Regions from separate parts of the Pseudomonas sp. MS01C9 genome, predicted to be linked through region 1. Evidence: predicted binding sites of a transcription regulator. Region 1 holds the regulator's gene; each other region holds the start of a gene.
The links. The regulator FliA, encoded in region 1, starts transcription of late flagellar genes. The targets are predictions, from matches to a motif close to CTAAAGTTTNNNNNNNNNNNGCCGNTAA.
Positions count from the first base shown of each region.

Region 2: a site for FliA is predicted at 2,932-2,959, ahead of AC1M7R_RS10225 (methyl-accepting chemotaxis protein). Genes of this name have one in related genera too.
Region 3: a site for FliA is predicted at 1,353-1,380, ahead of AC1M7R_RS13100 (methyl-accepting chemotaxis protein). Genes of this name have one in related genera too.
Region 4: a site for FliA is predicted at 2,255-2,282, ahead of motA (flagellar motor stator protein MotA). Genes of this name have one in related genera too.

Region 1 covers NZ_CM177073.1:4,189,087-4,194,020, forward strand. Annotated here, with positions in the region: gene flhF (flagellar biosynthesis GTPase FlhF) at 1-602, shown strand, start outside; gene fleN (flagellar synthesis regulator FleN) at 717-1,547, shown strand; gene fliA (RNA polymerase sigma factor FliA) at 1,544-2,287, shown strand; gene AC1M7R_RS19110 (chemotaxis response regulator CheY) at 2,454-2,825, shown strand; gene AC1M7R_RS19115 (protein phosphatase CheZ) at 2,844-3,632, shown strand; gene AC1M7R_RS19120 (chemotaxis protein CheA) at 3,891-4,934, shown strand, end outside.
Region 2 covers NZ_CM177073.1:2,199,558-2,204,491, reverse strand. Annotated here, with positions in the region: gene AC1M7R_RS10240 (putative bifunctional diguanylate cyclase/phosphodiesterase) at 1-298, shown strand, start outside; gene AC1M7R_RS10235 (NorM family multidrug efflux MATE transporter) at 410-1,810, opposite strand; gene AC1M7R_RS10230 (LysR substrate-binding domain-containing protein) at 1,962-2,882, shown strand; gene AC1M7R_RS10225 (methyl-accepting chemotaxis protein) at 3,069-4,934, shown strand, end outside.
Region 3 covers NZ_CM177073.1:2,860,439-2,865,372, forward strand. Annotated here, with positions in the region: gene AC1M7R_RS13100 (methyl-accepting chemotaxis protein) at 1-1,275, opposite strand, end outside; gene AC1M7R_RS13105 (outer membrane protein assembly factor BamE domain-containing protein) at 1,561-1,815, shown strand; gene AC1M7R_RS13110 (lipocalin family protein) at 1,847-2,416, shown strand; gene AC1M7R_RS13115 (formimidoylglutamate deiminase) at 2,529-3,893, opposite strand; gene hutC (histidine utilization transcriptional repressor HutC) at 4,195-4,905, shown strand; gene AC1M7R_RS13125 (HutD/Ves family protein) at 4,914-4,934, shown strand, end outside.
Region 4 covers NZ_CM177073.1:3,056,188-3,061,121, forward strand. Annotated here, with positions in the region: gene AC1M7R_RS13895 (rhodanese-like domain-containing protein) at 1-615, opposite strand, end outside; gene AC1M7R_RS13900 (HDOD domain-containing protein) at 658-2,196, opposite strand; gene motA (flagellar motor stator protein MotA) at 2,351-3,202, shown strand; gene motB (flagellar motor protein MotB) at 3,367-4,407, shown strand; gene rsgA (small ribosomal subunit biogenesis GTPase RsgA) at 4,578-4,934, opposite strand, start outside.

The DNA.
Region 1 (4,934 bases):
CCGCCCGTTATGTGCTCAAGTACGGTTCCCAGAGCATTGCCCTGGTGAGCATGGACAGTTTCCGCATCGGCGCCCAGGAGCAACTCAAGACCCTGGGTCGGATCCTCAATGTGTCGGTGACCCACGTGGACCCGGGCCAATCCCTGGCCCAGGCGCTGGAGCCGCTGCTGCGCAAGCGTGTCGTGCTGATCGATACCGCCGGCCTGCAAGCCAGCGACCCGGCCCTGCGCATGCAGCTTGAAAGCCTGGCCGGTCGCGGTATACGGTCAAAAAATTATCTCGTGTTGGCAACCACCAGCCAGAAACAGGTTCTAACGGCCGCTTATCACAGCTACAAACGCTGTGGTCTGGCCGGTTGCATCCTGACCAAGCTGGACGAAACGGCAAGCCTGGGCGAGGTGTTGAGCCTGGCGATCGGTCACGATCTGCCGGTGGCGTACCTGACCGATGGGCCGCGGATCCCGGATGATTTGCATCTGCCGCGTCGTCATCAACTGGTCAGTCGCGCCGTGAGTGTGCAAATGCAGGACGAACCCAGCGAAGAAGCCATGGCTGACATGTTCGCTGATATCTACCACAGCCCTACCAAGCAGGTCGGCTGAGGTAATCATGAATATTTTTTGTACCTACATCGATGGTCTGCCATGCAATGTTCAGTATGAACGCGCAGCCAGTAATGTGGCCTCCGTCTAAGTAAGACAAGGTAAAGAACGAACATGGGCAGCATGCATCCCGTACAGGTGATCGCGGTGACCGGCGGCAAAGGTGGCGTCGGCAAGACTAACGTGTCAGTGAACTTGTCCCTGGCTCTGGCAGAGCTTGGCCGACGGGTCATGCTGCTGGACGCCGACCTGGGCCTGGCGAACGTCGACGTGCTGCTGGGGCTTACCCCCAAGCGCACCCTGGCGGACGTCATCGAAGGTCGCTGCGAATTGCGCGACGTGCTGCTGCAAGGGCCCGGCGGGATTCGCATCGTGCCGGCCGCCTCCGGCACCCAGAGCATGGTTCATCTGACCCCGGCCCAGCACGCCGGCCTGATCCAGGCATTCAGCGACATTGGCGATAACCTCGATGTGCTGGTGATCGATACCGCGGCCGGTATCGGTGACTCGGTCGTCAGTTTCGTACGCGCCGCCCAGGAGGTGTTGCTGGTGGTCTGCGACGAACCGACGTCCATCACCGACGCCTATGCCCTGATCAAGCTACTGAACCGCGACTATGGCATGAACCGCTTCCGCGTCCTGGCCAACATGGCCCAGAGCCCACAGGAGGGACGCAACCTGTTCGCCAAGTTGACCAAGGTCACGGATCGCTTCCTGGACGTTGCGCTTCAATACGTGGGGGCCGTGCCCTACGACGAAAGCGTACGCAAGGCCGTCCAGAAGCAACGTGCCGTCTATGAAGCCTTTCCACGTTCCAAATGCGCGCTGGCGTTCAAGGCGATCGCCCAGAAGGTCGATACCTGGCCACTGCCGGCCAACCCACGCGGGCATCTGGAATTTTTCGTCGAGCGTCTCGTGCAACAAACAGCAGGGCCCGTGTTATGACAGCCAGCGGTTACAACCATCTCTACAAGAAATCGGCACGGGACGCCCAATACGAATTGATCGAGCGTTACGCGCCCCTGGTCAAGCGCATTGCCTATCACTTGCTGGCGCGCCTGCCGGCCAGTGTCCAGGTCGAAGACCTGATCCAGGCAGGCATGATCGGCCTGCTCGAAGTGGCGAACAAATACGACGCCAGCAAGGGGGCCAGTTTCGAGACCTATGCCGGTATCCGCATTCGTGGCGCGATGCTCGATGAGGTCCGCAAGGGCGATTGGGCACCGCGTTCGGTACACCGTAATACCCGCATGGTCAGTGACGCGATTCGCGCCATCGAATCTAAAACCGGACGTGACGCTAAAGATCACGAGGTTGCGGCCGAACTCCAGTTGAGTCTCGACGATTATTACGGGATTTTGAACGATACCCTGGGCAGCCGCCTGTTCAGTTTCGACGACCTGTTGCAGGACGGCGAGCACGAAGGGCTGCATGAGGATGGCGCAAGTGCCTATATGGAGCCGTCGCGTGACCTGGAAGATGAACGCTTCCAGAGTGCGTTGGCGGATGCGATTGCCAATTTGCCGGAGCGTGAGCGACTGGTCTTGGCGCTGTACTACGACGAAGAGCTGAACCTCAAGGAAATCGGTGAGGTCCTGGGGGTCAGCGAATCGCGGGTCAGCCAGTTACACAGCCAGTGCGCGGCCCGTTTGCGGGGGCGTTTGGGGGAGTGGCGAGCGCGCTGACAGCGGGCAGGGGAGCGCAGCGGACGAGGTTGGCGGGGCAAGTTCCCATCAGTCGCCGTACGGTGCGCACCGGACCGTTGTCGAGTGTTGTGCCGGATTGATTGAAATGGCGCGTTCAGGTGCTGGACACGTTTAAGACTGCTTGGAGGTCGAATTGGACAAGAACATGAAAATCCTCATCGTTGACGATTTTTCAACGATGCGGCGGATCATTAAGAACCTGTTGCGTGACCTTGGGTTCACCAACACGGTTGAGGCCGACGATGGCACCACCGCCATCCCGGTCCTCAACAGCGGGAGCATCGACTTTCTGGTGACTGACTGGAACATGCCCGGCATGACCGGTATCGACTTGCTGCGTCATGTACGCGCCGATGAAAAACTCAAGCACCTTCCCGTGCTGATGGTCACCGCCGAAGCCAAGCGCGAGCAGATCATCGAAGCGGCCCAGGCCGGTGTGAACGGCTATGTGGTCAAACCCTTCACGGCCCAGGCGTTGAAAGAGAAGATCGAGAAAATCTTCGAACGCATCGGTTAATGGCGCCACGGGGGAGCTATGGAGCATAACGAATCTTCAATGGGCGATTTCGAATCGACCCTGAAAAAACATGCCCGCGAACTGGTCGATAGCCTTGAAAAAGGCCGCTTCGGCGACGCTGTCCAGATGATCCACGAGCTCAACCAGACCCGGGATCGTGGTCTGTACCAGGAAGTCGGCAAGCTCACCCGTGAACTGCACAGCGCAATCGTCAATTTCCAGATCGACCCGAACATGCCGCAGGCCGAGGAGGTCTCGCAGATCACCGACGCGACCGAGCGCCTGTCCTACGTGGTCAAGCTGACCGAGGCCGCGGCCAACCGCACCATGGACCTGGTGGAAAGCGCTACGCCCCTGGTCAACGGCCTGGGCGACGAAGCCCAGGCCTTGAGCGCCGATTGGGGCCGGTTCATGCGGCGGGAAGTCGGGGCCCAGGAATTCCGGGAGCTGGCTCGCCGTGTCGACGGTTTTCTGACACGCAGCAGCGCCGACAACCGCGCCGTGGCGAACAACCTCAACGACATTCTGCTGGCCCAGGACTATCAGGACCTGACCGGGCAGGTGATCAAGCGCGTGACCCAACTGGTCACCGAAGTCGAAAGCAATCTGCTCAAACTCGTGCTCATGGCCAGTCAGGTGGACCGCTTTGCGGGCATCGAACATGACCGTGCGGCGATGCTCGCTGAAAAAGATCCAAAAAAACATCTCTCCCAGGGTGAAGGTCCGCAAATTCATGCCGATAAAAGAGAAGACGTTGTATCCGGTCAGGACGACGTGGACGATTTGTTGTCCAGCCTTGGATTTTGAGTTTGTAGGTCGTGATAACGGTTAATACCGATCGCGCCGTGCCCCACAAGGCGCAAGACCCAGGCACGAGGAGTGTGGTTTGGTCTTACCAAATGAACGACGAGTAACGACGGATTGCGCCTTGTGGGGCGCACCCCGAGAGGTTGGAGTCCAGAGCGCGCCATGCTGCGTTGCAAGCCTTGCCGGGCACGCTCACGACACCAATGCGATCCGGGATTAACCGTCATCACGACCTACCTGTTTTAGGAGCAGCCATTAATGAGCTTCGGCGCCGATGAAGAGATCCTTCAGGATTTCCTGGTTGAGGCCGGCGAGATTCTAGAGCAACTGTCCGAACAACTGGTCGAGCTGGAAAGCCGGCCTGACGATGCGGATCTGCTCAATGCAATTTTTCGCGGTTTCCACACTGTAAAAGGAGGCGCCGGCTTCCTCCAGCTCAACGAGCTGGTGGAGTGCTGTCACATTGCCGAGAACGTGTTCGACATCCTGCGCAAGGGTGAGCGTCGCGTTGACTCGGAGCTGATGGACGTGGTGCTTGAAGCACTGGATGCGGTCAACAGCATGTTCAGCGAAGTGCGCGAGCGCTCGCCCATTACCCCTGCCACGCCTGAGCTGCTCGCCGCGCTGTCGCGCCTGGCCGAGCCGCAATCGGCCGACGAAGCCGCTCCGGCTGAAGAACCCGCTGTCGAAGAGCCTGTCGCCGAAGAACCGGTGGCGCAAGAGTCGGGCGATATCACCGATAACGAATTCGAACAACTGCTGGACTCCCTGAGCGCCGTCAAGGCTGAAGCCCAGGTCCAGGCCCCGGTAGCGCCAGCGGCGCAAGCCGCCGATGGCACGGCCAGCGACGAAATCACCGATGCCGAGTTCGAGTCGCTGCTCGACCAGCTCCACGGCAAGGGCCAGTTCGCCCCGGATGCCGTCGCCCCGACGCCAACACCTGCGGCCCCCAGCGCGGCAGGCGACAACTCCGACATCACCGACGATGAATTCGAAGCGCTACTCGACCAGTTGCATGGCAAGGGCACGTTCGCCGTTGACGCGCTGGAGTCGGCCATCGCTTCTGCACCGGGCTCGGACAAACCATCCGCCGCGGCGGCCGGCAGCGACCTGATCACTGACCAGGAATTCGAATCGCTGCTCGACGAACTGCACGGCAAAGGCAAGTTCAGCGAAGTCGGTACCGCCACTGCCGCATCGACGGCCGCGCCGGCCGCCAAGGCTGCGCCCAAGCCCGCTGCCAAGGCGCCGGAAAGCAAGGCGCCCCAAGCCAAGGCCGAGACGCCTGCGCCGGCGGCCGCG
Region 2 (4,934 bases), 2.0 Mb from region 1:
GCACCTCAACAGCCTACCCATCGCCTTGCTCAAGATCGACAAGAGCTTTGTCGGCGGCATGGAGCAGCGCGAAGAGAACCGCAAGCTGGTGCACGCGATGATCAACCTGGCCCACAACCTGAACCTGGAAGTTGTGGCCGAAGGGGTGGAGACCCCCGAGCAGCTGGACCTGCTGCGTGGCTTCGGTTGCGACCAGGTCCAGGGCTACCTGATCAGCAAGCCGTTGCCGTTGCCGGAATTGGTCGAGTACTTGACGTTCGAGGGTGATCAGCAGTCCACACACGATGTCGTGGTCTGACACAAACCCTTGTGGAAGCGAGCTTGCTCGCGATAGCGGGGTACCAGCCAAAATGGATGTGACAGACCTATCGCGATCGCGAGCAAGCTCGCTCTTACAAAGAGATGGATTTCACTTGGCCTGAATGGCTTCGAAACCGGGCTGTCCAGCCTCACTGCGAATCATCCGCTTCATCTTCCATTCAAATGCCAGCGTCAGGCTCACCGCCGCGCAGGCCAGCCCCAGGGCCAGGCCCCACCAGACACCGGTCGGCCCCCAGTTCAGGTGGAAAGCCATCCACCACGCGGCCGGCGCGCCGATCAGCCAATAACACCCCAGGCCCACCAGGAAGGTCGTCTTGGCATCCTTGAGTCCGCGAATGCAACCCATGGCGATGGTCTGCGTGCCGTCGAACAGCTCGAACCACGCCGCCACGGCCAGCAGGCTCACCGCCAGGTCGATGACCGCGCGGAATGCCGGGTCGTCATGGTCCAGGAACAGACCGACCAGCTGGTTCGGCAGCAGCCAGAACACCATGGCGAAAGCCAGCATCACCGACGCGCCGAAGCCGATGCCGACCCGCCCGGACAGCCGCGCCATCGACAATTGCCCGGCCCCGTAGTGCTGGCCGACCCGCATGGTGATCGCATACGACATCCCCGCCGGGACCATGAACGCCACCGAGACGATCTGCAGGGCGATCTGGTGGGCCGCCAGCGGCGTGCTGCCCATGGTGCCCATGCACAGCGCGGCGAACGCGAAAAGGCCGACCTCCACTGCGTACGTGCCGCCAATCGGCAGGCCCAGGCGCCAGAGCTCCTTGAGGTACTGGCGGTTGGGGCGCGACAGGCCTTCGAGCAGCGGATAGGCGCGGTAGGCCGGGTGCCGGTGGATATGCCACGCCAACGCCAGCGCCATGCAGTTGGCGACAATGGCGGTTACCAGGCCGATCCCCATCAGGCCCGGTTTCGGCAGGCCGAACATGCCGGTGATGAGTGCGTAATTGAGCAGGAAATTGATGACCGTGCCCCACAGGCTGATGACCATGACCGGCGTGGCGCGGCCGATGGCGCTGGTAAAGCCGCGCAGGGCCATGAAGCTCAGGTAACCAGGCAGGGCGAACGGCAGCGCCAGCAGGAATTGCCCGGCGGACAGCACGTTGGTTTCGGTCTGGCCGAACATCAGCAGTACCGGCTTGAGGTTCCACAGCAGCAGTCCGGCCATCAGGGCCATCAGCCAGGCCAGCCACAACCCGGCCTGGGTCAGGCGGGTGGCGCCCTCGACATCGCCCGCGCCCCGGCGGATCGCCACCAGGGTACCCACGGCCGCGATCACGCCAATGCAGAAAATCGAGACGAACGAGTAGGCCGCGGCACCGAGACCGCCGCCGGCAAGGGCTTCGGGGCTCAAGCGCGCCATCATCAGGGTGTCGGTCAGCACCATCAACATATGCGCCAGCTGCGAGGCAATCAATGGCCCCGCCAGCCGCAGGATGGCCCCGAGTTCGGTACGCACCGGATGCCGCATGATCATCACACTCCCTGTCCAGACGAGGCAGTAAAGCGCTGATTCTCGGCCCTTGCCGGGCTTTGCACAAAAGGATAAAAAAGATCGCTGGCATGATTAAAACTCATGCAGGGCAACTATTTGCTAAGGTGCAGGACTCATCCCCGGAGCTTTTCTCATGTCCCGTCGTCTTCCTCCCCTGTATGCGCTGCGGGCATTCGAAGCGGCGGCGCGATACAGCTCGTTCACCCGGGCGGCGCAAGAGCTGTCGATCACCCAGAGTGCGGTCAGCAGGCATGTCCGCACCCTCGAGGAGCACTTTGCCTGTCGATTGTTCCAGCGCAGTGGTCGCAACCTGCAACTGACCGAAGCGGCGCGGTTGCTGTTGCCAGGCGTGCGCGAAGGCTTCATGGCGCTGGAGCGGGCCTGCCACACCCTTCACGGGGAGGACGGCATCCTGCGCATGAAGGCGCCCTCGACCCTGACCATGCGCTGGTTGCTGGCGCGCCTGAGTCGCTTTCGACATCTGCAGCCTGGCAATGAGGTGCAGTTGACCAGCGCCTGGATGGACGTCGACTCCGTGGACTTCAACACCGAACCCTTCGATTGCGCGGTGCTCCTGGGTAATGGGCATTTTCCAGCGGATTGGGAGGCCAGTTTCCTTTTCCCCGAGGAGTTGATTCCGGTAGGCGCGCCGAACCTGGGAAGCGATCGACCCTGGGATGCGCAACGGCTGGCCAGTGTCGAATTGCTGCACCCGACGCCCGACCGTCGGGACTGGCGCAAGTGGCTCGAGTGCATGGGGCTGTCAGATAAGGTGTCCCTCAAGGGTGGGCAGGTGTTCGATACGCTGGAGCTGGGCATGATTGCGGCGGCCCGAGGTTACGGCGTATCCATGGGTGATCTGTTGATGGTGGCCGAAGACGTGGCCCAGGGACGTTTGAGCCTGCCGTGGCCCACCGCCGTGGCCAGCGGAGAGCACTACTATCTGGTCTGGCCGAAAACCCGGCCAGGGGGTGAGCGTTTGCGTCGGCTCAGTGACTTCCTCCAGGGTGAGGTCAAGGCCATGCAATTGCCTGCGGTGAAGCGCCTGGGCTGAATCGTTGAAGCTTGGATGGTGGCTAGTTGGCATTAATCCGTCCAACGCGCTCAAGTATTCGGCTTTGCCGCCGAATCCGTGAAGATGGAACCTTCGTTCAGAAAGGGCTTACCGATATTTCACCCCGAAAAAAAGCCGAGTGTGCGACTCGATCAGGATGATCTGGTCACTCGTCCAGGAGCCGTCATGTCTCAACCCCGTGCCCGTATCGCCTCACAGCTGGGGCTTGCCCTTGCCGTGATACTGGCGGTCGTAATTTCCGGCAGTACTGTATTTGCCTTGCGTTCGCTGGATACAGCCAACCTCGCCACCCGTGAAGAGCATCTGGCCAGTGAAGCGCGTCTTCTAGCCGATCAACTCAGCACTTTCCATGGCACCCTGAGGGAAAGCACCCAGCGGTTGGCCGGCCTGTTCGAAAAACGTTTCAGCGCCGGCCTGAGCGTGCATCCCGACCAGCCAGTCGCAGTGGCGGGCGTGCAGCTCCCGAGCCTGAACCTGGGCAATGCGGTGCTGAACAACGATTTCACCGAAGTCGATGAGTTCAAGCAGATGACTGCCGGCACCGCCACGGTGTTCGTGCGCAACGGTGACGATTTCGTCCGCGTCAGCACCTCGGTCACCAAGCAGGACGGCACGCGAGCCATCGGTACCGTGCTCGACCATGCCAGCCCGGCCTATGCCCGCCTGATGGGTGGGCAAAGCTACATCGGTCGCACCCTGCTGTTCGGGCGCTACTACATGACCCAGTACAGCCCGGTTCGTGACAGCGGCGGCAAGATCATTGCCGCACTGTACGTAGGATTCGATTACACCGACGCGCAAAACGCGCAATTCGAGAATCTCAAGCGCTTCCGCATTGGCCAGACCGGTTCGCTTGCCCTGTTGGACGAGCAAAACAAATGGCTGGTGCCGCCTGCCGGCGTGCAGGCCCTGGACCAGGCGAGCACGACGATCCAGAAGCTGGTCAAGACGCCGGGCAAGGGTGAGTTCTGGAGCGATAGCGCCGAGACGTTCTACAGCGTTGCCGTGCCGTTCGAAGGCGGGCCCTGGGCCGTCGTGGCGAGCATGCCGAAAACCGAGATCAACGCGGTGACCTGGAGCGTGGGCACCCAGTTGGCCATCGGCAGCCTGCTGGCGATGCTGCTGGCCGTTGGTGCGGCGGTATGGCTGCTGCGCAGCAAGCTGGCGCCGCTGGGGGATCTGGTACGCCAGGCGGAAGCCTTGGGAGCCGGTGATCTGAGCGTGCGCTTGAACGTATCGAGCCACGACGAAATCGGTCAGCTATCCCGGGCTTTCAATCAGATGAGCCAGGCCCTGTCGACCATGGTCGAGCACATCCGCAAGGCCTCCCATGAAGTCAACAGCCGCGCCCAGGCCCTGTCCGGTCTGTCCAGCGGTGCGTATGAGGGTATGGAGCAGCAGTCGGGCGAGATCACCAGCATGGCCGGTGCGGTGGAGGAGTTCAGTGCAACGTCGGCGAACATTGCCGACAACATGGGCAATACCCAGCGCCTGGCCCAGGAAAACGCGCAACAGACCCAGATCGGTCGTACCTCGATGGACGAAGCGTCGTCCTCCCTGGAGCAGATTGCCGGGGCGCTCAACAGCACCGCCACGGTCATCAATACCCTGGGCCAGCGCTCCCAGGAAATCGGCGGCATCGTGGGCGTGATCACGTCCATCGCCGAGCAGACCAACCTGCTTGCCCTGAACGCCGCCATCGAAGCGGCTCGTGCGGGTGAGCAGGGCCGCGGTTTCGCGGTGGTGGCCGACGAAGTCCGTAGCCTGGCGTCTCGTACTCGTCAGGCCACTGATGAAATCTCCAGCATGATCACCAGCATCCAGCAGGAAACCGGCAACGCTATCAGCACCATGGAGCAGGGCAACCTGCTGATGCAGGAAGGCCTGTCGCGCAACGCCAATGTGGCCTCGGCGCTGGCGCGCATCGACGAGCAGAGTCGCTCCGCCGGCCAGCAATTCGCGGCCATCACCACCGCCACCCAGGAGCAGAGCAGCACCGCGACCTTGCTCAGCAGCAACCTGCAGAGCATT
Region 3 (4,934 bases), 1.3 Mb from region 1:
GCCATCCTCGGCCAGGTTGCGGGCCTCGCTGGAGTGCTGCGAGGCGAGGGCGGCGTTCTGGGCGATTTCCTGGGCGGCGGCGCCGAGCTGGTTGATGGCTGCGGCAACGCTACTGGTGCGCGAGGCTTGCTGGTCGGAATTGAACATCGAGGAATTGGAGGCGCTGACCACGCGCAGGGCGACTTCGTTGACCTGGCCGGTGGCCGAAGCCACTTCGCGGATCGAGGTGTGAATGCGTTCGACAAAGCGGTTGAACGATGTGCCCAGGGCGCCGAATTCGTCGTGGCCATGGATGGTCAGGCGCCGGGTCAGGTCGCCTTCGCCTTCGGCGATGTCATGCATCGCGCGGCCCATGGTCAGCAATGGCTGCATCAGCACGCGGATCAACATGCCCAGCAGGGCAATGATGAACACCACGGCGATGGCCATGGCGATCAATGCCGAGGTGCGGAATTCGCTGAGCATCGCCAGCGCCGTGTCCTTGTCCAGTACCAGTGCCACATACCAATCGGCGCCCGGCACGCCATTGACGCGGGTGAAGGACATGAACTGGGTCTTGCCGTCGAGTTCGACTTCCTTCATGCCCGGGCTGACTTGTGGTGCGCCGTTGGGGTAGGCCTCGGCCAGGGTCTTGAGCACACGCTTGCTGTCGGGGTGGATCAGGATCTTGCCGTCGGCGCTGACGATGAAGGCATGGCCATGGCCCCCGAAGTTCAGCGAGTTGATGATGGCGCTGACGCTCGACAGGTCGATGTCCGCACCGGCCACGCCGATCATCTGGTTCTGATGCTGGACCGGGGTGGCGACAGTGATCACCAGTTTGCCGGATGAGGCCGCGATGTAGGGTTCGGTGACGATGGTCTGTTGAGCGCTGTTGGCGGCCTTGTACCAGCCACGGGCACGGGGGTCGTAGTCGGCGGCGCGATTACCGGCCGGAACCGAAAACATCACGCCGTCGGTGCCGCCGAAGTAGCTGAGCTGGAAATTGCCGGTGTACGCCGGCAGGCCGACCGCGCGCTTGAGGCTGTCGGCGCTGCTGCCGTCCACGGCGATCTGCTGTGCCAGCGACTGGAGCAACTGGATGCGACCCTCGACCCAGGTCTGGATGTTGCGGCTGGTCAGGCTGCCGAGTTCCTGCATGGAGGTTTCGGTGCTGGTGTGCAGGCTCTGGCGCTGGCGATAGTCGTTGAACAGGATGAAACAGGCGAATGCGACGGCCACCACGAGGGCGGCAGCCAACAGAATTTTGTGGCTGAATTTCATGTTTCTGGTCATTAAGAAAGCTACCGAACAGAAGCTGGTCAGGAAGGGGGCGTCAATGTGCCATAACGCGATTTTTGGCGCTGGTCTTTTTATCGGCTCCCCGGCGTCGCGATTCAGGTGCTGATGACGTATTCCCGACGAAATGCACGACGCCGTCACAAACTGGTTGATTTACCGACGAAGTGCCTGGGTTTGGCCCAATAAATAGCCGGTTCCCCGGGGAACCAGATGACGGTTTTCTCTTCTAAGGTTCTGGTTGGCACCCTGCCACCTCCCTTCCGCTCCAGGAGTTACCCGATGTCCCTGCGTTCTATCGCGTTGTTGTCTTTGTGCGTCTTTCTGGCCGCCTGCAGCAAAGTCAACCAGGAAAACTATTCGAAGCTGTCGGCCGGCATGTCCAAGGCCGAAGTCGAAACGTTACTGGGGAAACCGACCGATTGTTCGGGCGCGCTCGGCATGTCCAGTTGCACCTGGGGCGACCAGAAAAGCTTTATCAGCGTGCAGTATGCCGGTGACAAAGTGTTGATGTTTTCCGGCCAAGGCCTGAAGTAAACCGAGGCCAGAGGCCTGCGGGAGAAAAATAATGATGCGGTTATTGTTAGTGCTTTTAGCTGGCCTGGTACTGGCCGGCTGTGCCACTTCTGGCGAAGACCCGTTGGCGCCCAAGACCGTCAACAGTGTCAATCTCAAGCGTTACCAAGGGACCTGGTACGAGTTGGCCCGCCTGCCAATGTATTTCCAGCGCAACTGCGCGCAATCGGAAGCTCACTACACCCTCAAGCCCGACGGCAACCTGGGTGTACTCAATCGCTGCCTGACTTCGGACTGGCAGTGGGAAGAAGCCAAGGGCACCGCCAAGCCACAGGTGCCGGGCAAGACCGACAAGCTCTGGGTCGAGTTCGATACCTGGTTTTCCCGCATCCTGCCGGGTGTGGCAAAGGGGCAATATTGGGTGCTGTACGTCAGCGAAGACTACAAGACCGCCATCGTGGGTGACCCGAGCCGACGCTACATGTGGCTGCTGTCCCGTACGCCCACCGTCAATGTCGACGTTCGTGAAGAACTGCTCAGCAGGGCGCGCCAGCAAGGCTACGACACGACACGGTTGATCTGGCGTGCGTCGGATCGGCAGATGGCCCGAACCTCGGATTGAACCGCTTCGAAGAGCCCCTTTGGGAGCGAGCCTGCTCGCGATGACGGACGTCCAGTCAACCTCGTGTTGAATGCGAAGGCCTCATCGCGAGCAGGCTCGCTCCCGCATTTCGTCAGTCCAGAAGTTCGCGCAAGACCTGGGCAAACGCCCGGGCGCTTTCTTCTTCCCCGGCATGACATCCATCGCGCACGACCCATTGCCCGCCGACCATCACATCACGCACCTGACGATCCCCGCCGGCAAACAGCCAGCGATTGAGTATCCCGTCGCCCCTGGCAGTGGCCAGGTAAGGGTCGTTGCCGTCGAGCACCAGCCAGTCGGCGCGTTTGCCGACGTCGAGGGCACCGACCGCTTGCCCCAGCGCCTGGGCGCCGCCTTCCAGGGCCGCATCGAACAAGGTGCGGCCGACCATTGGCTGGTCTGGTCGATACAGGCGGTTGCGCCGTTGATCCCGCAGGCGCTGGCCGTATTCCAGCCAACGCAATTCCTCCACTACGCTCAATGACACATGGCTGTCGGAACCGATGCCCAGGCGTCCACCTTGGGCGATGAAATCCACCGCCGGGAAAATACCGTCGCCCAGGTTGGCTTCGGTGGTCAGGCACAGGCCGGCGATCGCCCGGCTCCTGGCCATGAGGGCGACTTCGTCGGCGTTGGCGTGGGTGGCATGCACCAGGCACCAGCGCGGGTCGACCTCGACGTTTTCGTACAGCCATTGCAACGGACGGGCGCCACTCCAGCCCAGGCAATCGTCGACTTCCTTTTGCTGCTCGGCGATATGGATGTGCACCGGGCAATGGCGGTCGCTCGCGGCCAGCACGTCCTGGATCTGCCTGGGCGTCACGGCACGCAATGAGTGGAAGCACAGGCCCAGCGCCTGGGTCGGTTGTGCAGCCAGAATCGGCTGCAAGCGTGTTTGCAGCTTGAGGTAGTTTTCGGTGCTGTTGATGAAGCGGCGTTGCCCTTCGTTGGGTGCCTGGCCTCCGAAACCGGAGTGGCTGTAGAGCACTGGCAGCAGGGTCAGCCCGATGCCGGCCGCCTGGGCGGCGTGGCTGATGCGCAAGGCCAGTTCAGCCGGGTCGGCATAGGGTGTGCCGTCGGTATCGTGGTGCACGTAGTGGAATTCGGCGACCGAGGTGTAACCGGCCTTGAGCATTTCGATGTACAGCTGCCGGGCAATGATGCCCAGTTGATCGGGGCTGATTTTCCCGACGAGGCGATACATCAGGTCGCGCCAGGTCCAGAAACTGTCGTTGGGGTTGCCCGCCACTTCCGCCAGCCCGGCCATGGCCCGTTGGAAGGCATGGGAGTGCAGGTTCGGCATGCCCGGCAACAACGGACCTCCCAGCCGTTCGGCGCCGTCTGCGGGGGAGCCGGCCTGGACATGAGTCAGGACGCCAGCGGCGTCGACTTCAAGACGTACATCATTGGCCCATCCACTAGGCAGCAGCGCGCGTTCGGCAAAAAAGGCGGGCATGGTCGAACCTCATCGTGCGTAATTTGTATATACATATACAGACGTTTGCCTGGCCGGTAAACTCCGGCAAGCTAATGTCCTGTTTCATGGATACGTTCTTTTTTGATGTGTGGCTCTTGTCGTCAGGCAGGCGCCGCGCCGAGTCATAGCAGGCTGTGGCGAGGAGCGGCAACGCAGGATGACGGCAAGAGACGCCGTCAAGAAGGAACAGTATCTGGGCTACAGGACATTTGTAATCTCATTCGCAGAACAGGGAACCGCCGTGCCGACTCCGCCTGCCAAACCACCAATTGCCGCGAACATGGGCGACAGTCCGGCGCCCTTGTACGCCCGCGTCAAACAGATGATTACCCAGCAGATCGACAGTGGAAACTGGCCACCGCATTACCGCGTGCCATCGGAAAGCGAACTGGTCAGTCAGTTGGGCTTCAGTCGCATGACCATCAACCGCGCCCTGCGGGAGATGACCGCCGACGGCCTGCTGGTGCGCATGCAGGGGGTCGGTACCTTCGTGGCTGAACCCAAGAGCCAGTCCGCTTTGTTCGAAGTGCATAACATCGCCGACGAAATCGCCTCCCGTGGCCATCGCCATACCTGCAAGGTCATCACCCTGGAAGAAGAGGCCGCCGGTTCCGAGCGTGCCCTGGCCCTGGAGATGCGCGAAGGCCAGAAGGTGTTCCATTCTCTGATCGTGCATTTCGAGAACGACATCCCGGTGCAGATCGAGGACCGTTTCGTCAATGCGCTGGTGGCGCCGGACTACCTCAAGCAGGATTTCACCCTGCAGACGCCCTATGCCTATCTGAACCAGGTCGCGCCGCTGACCGAGGGCGAGCATGTGGTGGAGGCGATCCTCGCCGAGCCGAGCGAGTGCAAGCTGCTGCAGATCGAACGGGGCGAGCCGTGCCTGTTGATCCGTCGCCGCACCTGGTCCGGGCGCCAGCCGGTGACCGCCGCGCGCCTGATCCACCCCGGTTCCCGTCACAGCCTGGAAGGTCGGTTTCATAAATGACGAATCAGATGACAGTTCTGCGGGCTGCG
Region 4 (4,934 bases), 1.1 Mb from region 1:
CAGGTTGCGGGCTGGGTCCATGCCGGCGGTCCATTCGAAATTGACCGCGCCGGGGATGTGTCCGCCCCTGGCTGCAACGACTTTTTCCCCGGAGTATTCCAGCGGGCCGCGCGCGTCCCAGATCGCCAGGTCGGCGGCACCGAGGCGGCTTTGCAGGTATTCGCGAGTGGCGGTGGGCTCGTCGCGCAGCGTCAGCGGCACCGGGCCACCGGCGCTGGGCGGTACTTCGGTGGACACGGGTAGGCCTTCGTCCAGCCATGACAGCAGGCCGCCGTCGAGGTAGTGGTAGTTCGGGTGGCCGATCACATCCAGCAACCAGATGAAGCGCCCGGCCCAGCCGCCGCCTTCGTCGTCGTAGACCACGTAGACCGCGTCCGGGTTGTGCCCGAGCTCGCCGAACAATGCCTCGAGGTCAGCCTTGGCCGGCAACAGGCCTGGCGCTGGCGGCTGGCCCAGTTGCGTACGCTTGGGGTCGACGAAGCGCGCGCCGGGAACGTGCCCGGTGCTGTAGCGGGCGGCGCTGGTCAGGTCCACCAGAATCAGTTCGCGTGCGTCGAGGCGCGCAAGCAGGTCGCTTGGCTCGATCACCAGCGGCAAGCCAGAGAAGTCAGGCATGTGAGGTCTCCAGGGGCGCAAAGGGAAAGGATTGTATCAAGTTCAACGGCCGCGGTTGGTAAAGGTGTGCAGGGCCCGCTCGATACATTGCGCGGTCTTGCCGAAAGCCTGGACCGTCACGTCCGAGAACGGGCCTCCGCCCTGGTCCACGACCACCAGCATGATCACCTTGCCATTGCAGGTCAGTGAACGCAGCAGCAGGTGCTCGCCCTTGAACAGGCTGCGCAGGACCGGCGGCAGCAGTGCCGAAAACTGAGCGTTGTTGTCGGGGTTCAGGCGAACCTGGGCCTGTTGTGCCAGCAACCGTTGCAAGACCTTGCTCTGGTTGATCGGGAAGCTCATGGCCGCCGCCTCGCTGGGCAGGCCGGCGGTCTGGTGCACGCGCACGTTGGCCTGGCTGCGGTCGGCCATCAGGATCATCACCCGGCGCATGCCGCACGCCGCCAGGGCGTCCCGGGCGGCGGTGGTCAGGTGCATGGCGTTGCTGAAGGGGCTTGGCTCCACCAGCAAGGCGGCGCACTGCTTGCGCCACTGGGTCAGGTCGACGGTGCTGGGTGGCGTTGCGGATGCTCGCCCGGAGGGGATGCGGCGACTGCCCGGGGGCCAGACCAGGGCCACGGCCGGGTGCCAGAGGTCCGGCATGCTGTTCTGGCGAGCGCTGTTGGCGGCTTGTTGGTGAAGTTGCTGCTGGATCTCTTCCACGGGCATCTGCAGGTACAGGCTCGTGAGGTACTGCCAGCGTGCGCTGTGGGGAGCGTCCCAGGCATGGTGCGCTGAAACCGCCAGGCCGTTGGCCAGCAGCACGGTGTTGGCCGGTTGGTTCAGCCAGCGCCGCAGGGTCGGGTCATCGTCCAGGCGGTTCTGTTGGCGCAGCGGATGTTCGCTGTCTCGGGCGATGCGCAGGACTTTCGCCAGTTCGCGACGTTCATTGAGCAACAGTCGGTAACCCTGCGCCACCCAGACCGGCAGGCGCCAGGTCTCCACCAGGGCCAGGCAGATGCTCAGCAGGCCGACGCCGAACAATTCGTGCTCCACCTTGCTGGCCTGCTGGCCTTGATGGAGGACCCGCAGCTCCCATTCCCCCAGCAGGCGCGGATGCGTCAGCGCCATGGGCCAGAGCGGCGAGAGAAACAGCAGGCTGCCCCAGTGAATGTCCTGCCACAGCCGCGCCAGGCGGCTGGCGAAAAAACCATTGGCCTGTTGCGTGGCATGCTGGCTGATCAATTGCAGCTGGCGCAGGGCAACGGGTATCTGTTGCTCCGGCAGCGAGGGCAGGCGTGCCAGCAGTTCCTCGGTGCGCTTGAGGCCGAGACGGTTGATGGCCACTTCGAGATTTTCCGCGGGCTCGGCGAGGTTGCCCCGGGTGTGATGATTGGCTTCCCGGATGACGCTCAGGGCCAGGGCGGGGCTGTCCTGCATCAGCTCGGCGATATCGCGCAACGAGCGATTGCTGTCGGCGATGGCCTTGCAGACCAGGTCGTGACTGGCCTGCGGCACCGGCAGATGGACGCCCTCGAGCAGCTTTACCCAGCCTTCGAGGGTGGTCGGTCGTGGAGTTGGAACCTTCGTTTCGTTAGCCATGGCTGGGGGTGATCATCGCATGCTGCAACGTGGCAAATTGGCTTTTCGCCAGAACTGGCTATAGTCTGGCGCAGTTTTGCCGATAAGGAGAAGAAGAGATTTTCCAGCTTCCGAATATGACCTTGAACCCGACTTAAATAAGTACTTTCTATCTATGGCTAAAATTATCGGCATCATAGTCGTGTTCGCGAGCGTGCTCGGCGGATACGTGCTCTCCCATGGCAAGATCGCCGCCCTGGTCCAGCCCTTCGAGGTGCTGATCATCGGTGGTGCGGCCCTTGGCGCTTTCCTGCAGGCCAACCCTGGCTACATGACCATGCACGTGCTCAAGAAATCCCTGAGCATGTTCGGTTCGCGCTTCAGCCACACGTTCTACCTGGAAGTGCTGGGGCTGATCTACGAGATCCTCAACAAGAGCCGGCGTGAAGGCATGATGGCGATCGAAGGCGACATCGAAGACGCCGCCGCCAGCCCGATCTTCGCCAAGTATCCCGCCGTGCTCAAGGACGCCCGGATGACGGCGTTCATCTGTGACTACCTGCGCATCATGTCGTCCGGCAACATGGCTCCCCATGAGCTGGAAGGCTTGTTCGACATGGAACTGTACAGCCTCAAGGAAGACCTGGAGCACCCGTCCCACGCCGTCAACGGTATCGCCGACGGTATGCCCGGCTTCGGTATCGTCGCCGCGGTGTTGGGTATCGTGGTGACCATGGCTTCCCTGGGCGATGGCGACCAGAAGTCCATCGGCCTGCACGTGGGGGCGGCCCTGGTGGGTACCTTCTTCGGTATTTTGGCCGCGTACGGTTTCTTCGGCCCGCTGGCCCATTCCCTGGCCCATGATGCCAAGGAAGAGCTCAACGTCTATGAAGCCATCAAGGCGTCCCTGGTGGCCTCGGCCTCGGGTATGCCGCCATCGCTGGCGGTCGAGTTCGGTCGCAAGGTTCTCTACCCGGCGCACCGTCCAAGCTTCGCCGAGCTGGAACAAGCGGTTCGCGGTCGCTAGTGCTTTGCTTTGCAAATACGTTCCTTTTTTGGCCAGTGACTGTTGCTGCCAGACAAGGCGCCGCGACGAGTCATAGCCCGCTATGGCGAGGAGCGGCAACGCAGTATGGCAGCAACAGGCACCGTCAGAACGGAACAGTATTTGTGAAGCAGAGCACTTAGGTCATGGAAAATAATCAGCCGATTATCGTAAAGCGCGTCAAGCGCATTGCCGGCGGGCACCATGGCGGTGCTTGGAAAATCGCCTTTGCCGACTTCGCGACGGCGATGATGGCGTTCTTCCTGGTGCTGTGGCTGCTGTCCACCGCGACCCCGGAGCAGAAGATCGCCATCGCCGGTTACTTCAAGGATCCGGTCGGTTTTTCCGAAAGCGGCACGCCCTACATCATCGACCTGGGCGGTTCTCCGGTCCTTGCGCCGGAAAATACCCTCAACCCCGAGGTCAAATCCCAGCCTCAGCCCGACAAGGCAACGGTCGATGCCAATGAGGCCGAAGGCATGGCCGAGCAGGTCGAGCGCGAACGCCTGGAGTTGCTCCTGCAGGAATTGCAGAACAAGGTCGAAGAGAACCCGGAGCTGCAGAAGTTCAAGGACCAGATCCTGTTCGAAATCACCCCGAACGGCTTGCGCATCCAGATCATGGATGCCGAGAACCGGCCGATGTTCGACTCCGGCAGCGCGCGGCTCAAGCCCTATTTCGAAGACATCCTGCTGGCCATGGCCGACACCATCAAGGCGGTGCCGAACAAGATCAGCATCAGCGGTCATACCGATGCCAAGCCCTACATCGGCAAGGGTGACTTCGGTAACTGGGAGCTCTCCGCCAACCGCGCCAACGCGGCACGGCGTGCCCTGGTGGCCGGCAGCTACCCGGACGAGCAGGTGGCGCGGGTGGTCGGTTACGCCTCGTCGGCGCTGTTCGACCGCAAGGACCCGTTCAACCCGGTCAACCGACGCATCGACATCGTCGTGTTGACCAAGAAGGCGCAGAAAGCCATCGAGGGTTCGCAGACCGATGACCCTGCGCCAGATCCAGCTCAGGATCAGGGCACGCCCGCAGAGACACCGGCGACGCCGTCGGGCGCCGCGGCTGACCCGAATGCCTTGCCACCGGATCAGCAGCCGGTGCCCGCCCATGAGTTGCGCGAGCGCTTGAACCTGTTCGACGAGGTCGCGCCCAAGCCTGCCGAAACGCCTGGGCAGTGACCTGAAGATTTGTCGATGGACCCGTGGCGAGGGGATTTATCCCCGCCGGGCTGCGCAGCCGCCCCTGTACCTGGCTTTTATCCAAAAGTACGAAGGGGAGGGGGCGTTTCGTGCCCCGGCGTGGATCAAACCCCTCGCCACAACTGCGTGCGGCTTCCCTTCCTTTCGAGTCAGTAGCTGTTTTCCGGCAGGCTGGCGATGATCGAGCGGTAGCTGTTCATCCGTTGCTGGTGCACACGGCCTTCTTCCAGTGCCTTGAGCAGGGCGCAACCGGGTTCGCGGTCATGCTTGCAGTCGCGGAAGCGGCACGTGCCGATCAGGTCGTTGAACTCGATGAACCCGGCTTCCACATCGGCCCGGCTGACATGACCCAGGCCGAACTCGCGAATGCCCGGGGAGTCGATCAGCTCACCGCCGCCAGGGAAATGGAACAGCCGGGCGGTGGTGGTGGTGTGGGTGCCCTGGCCGGACAGCTCGGACAAAGGCCCGACACGGGTGTCGACCTCCGGCAGCAGGCTGTTGACCAA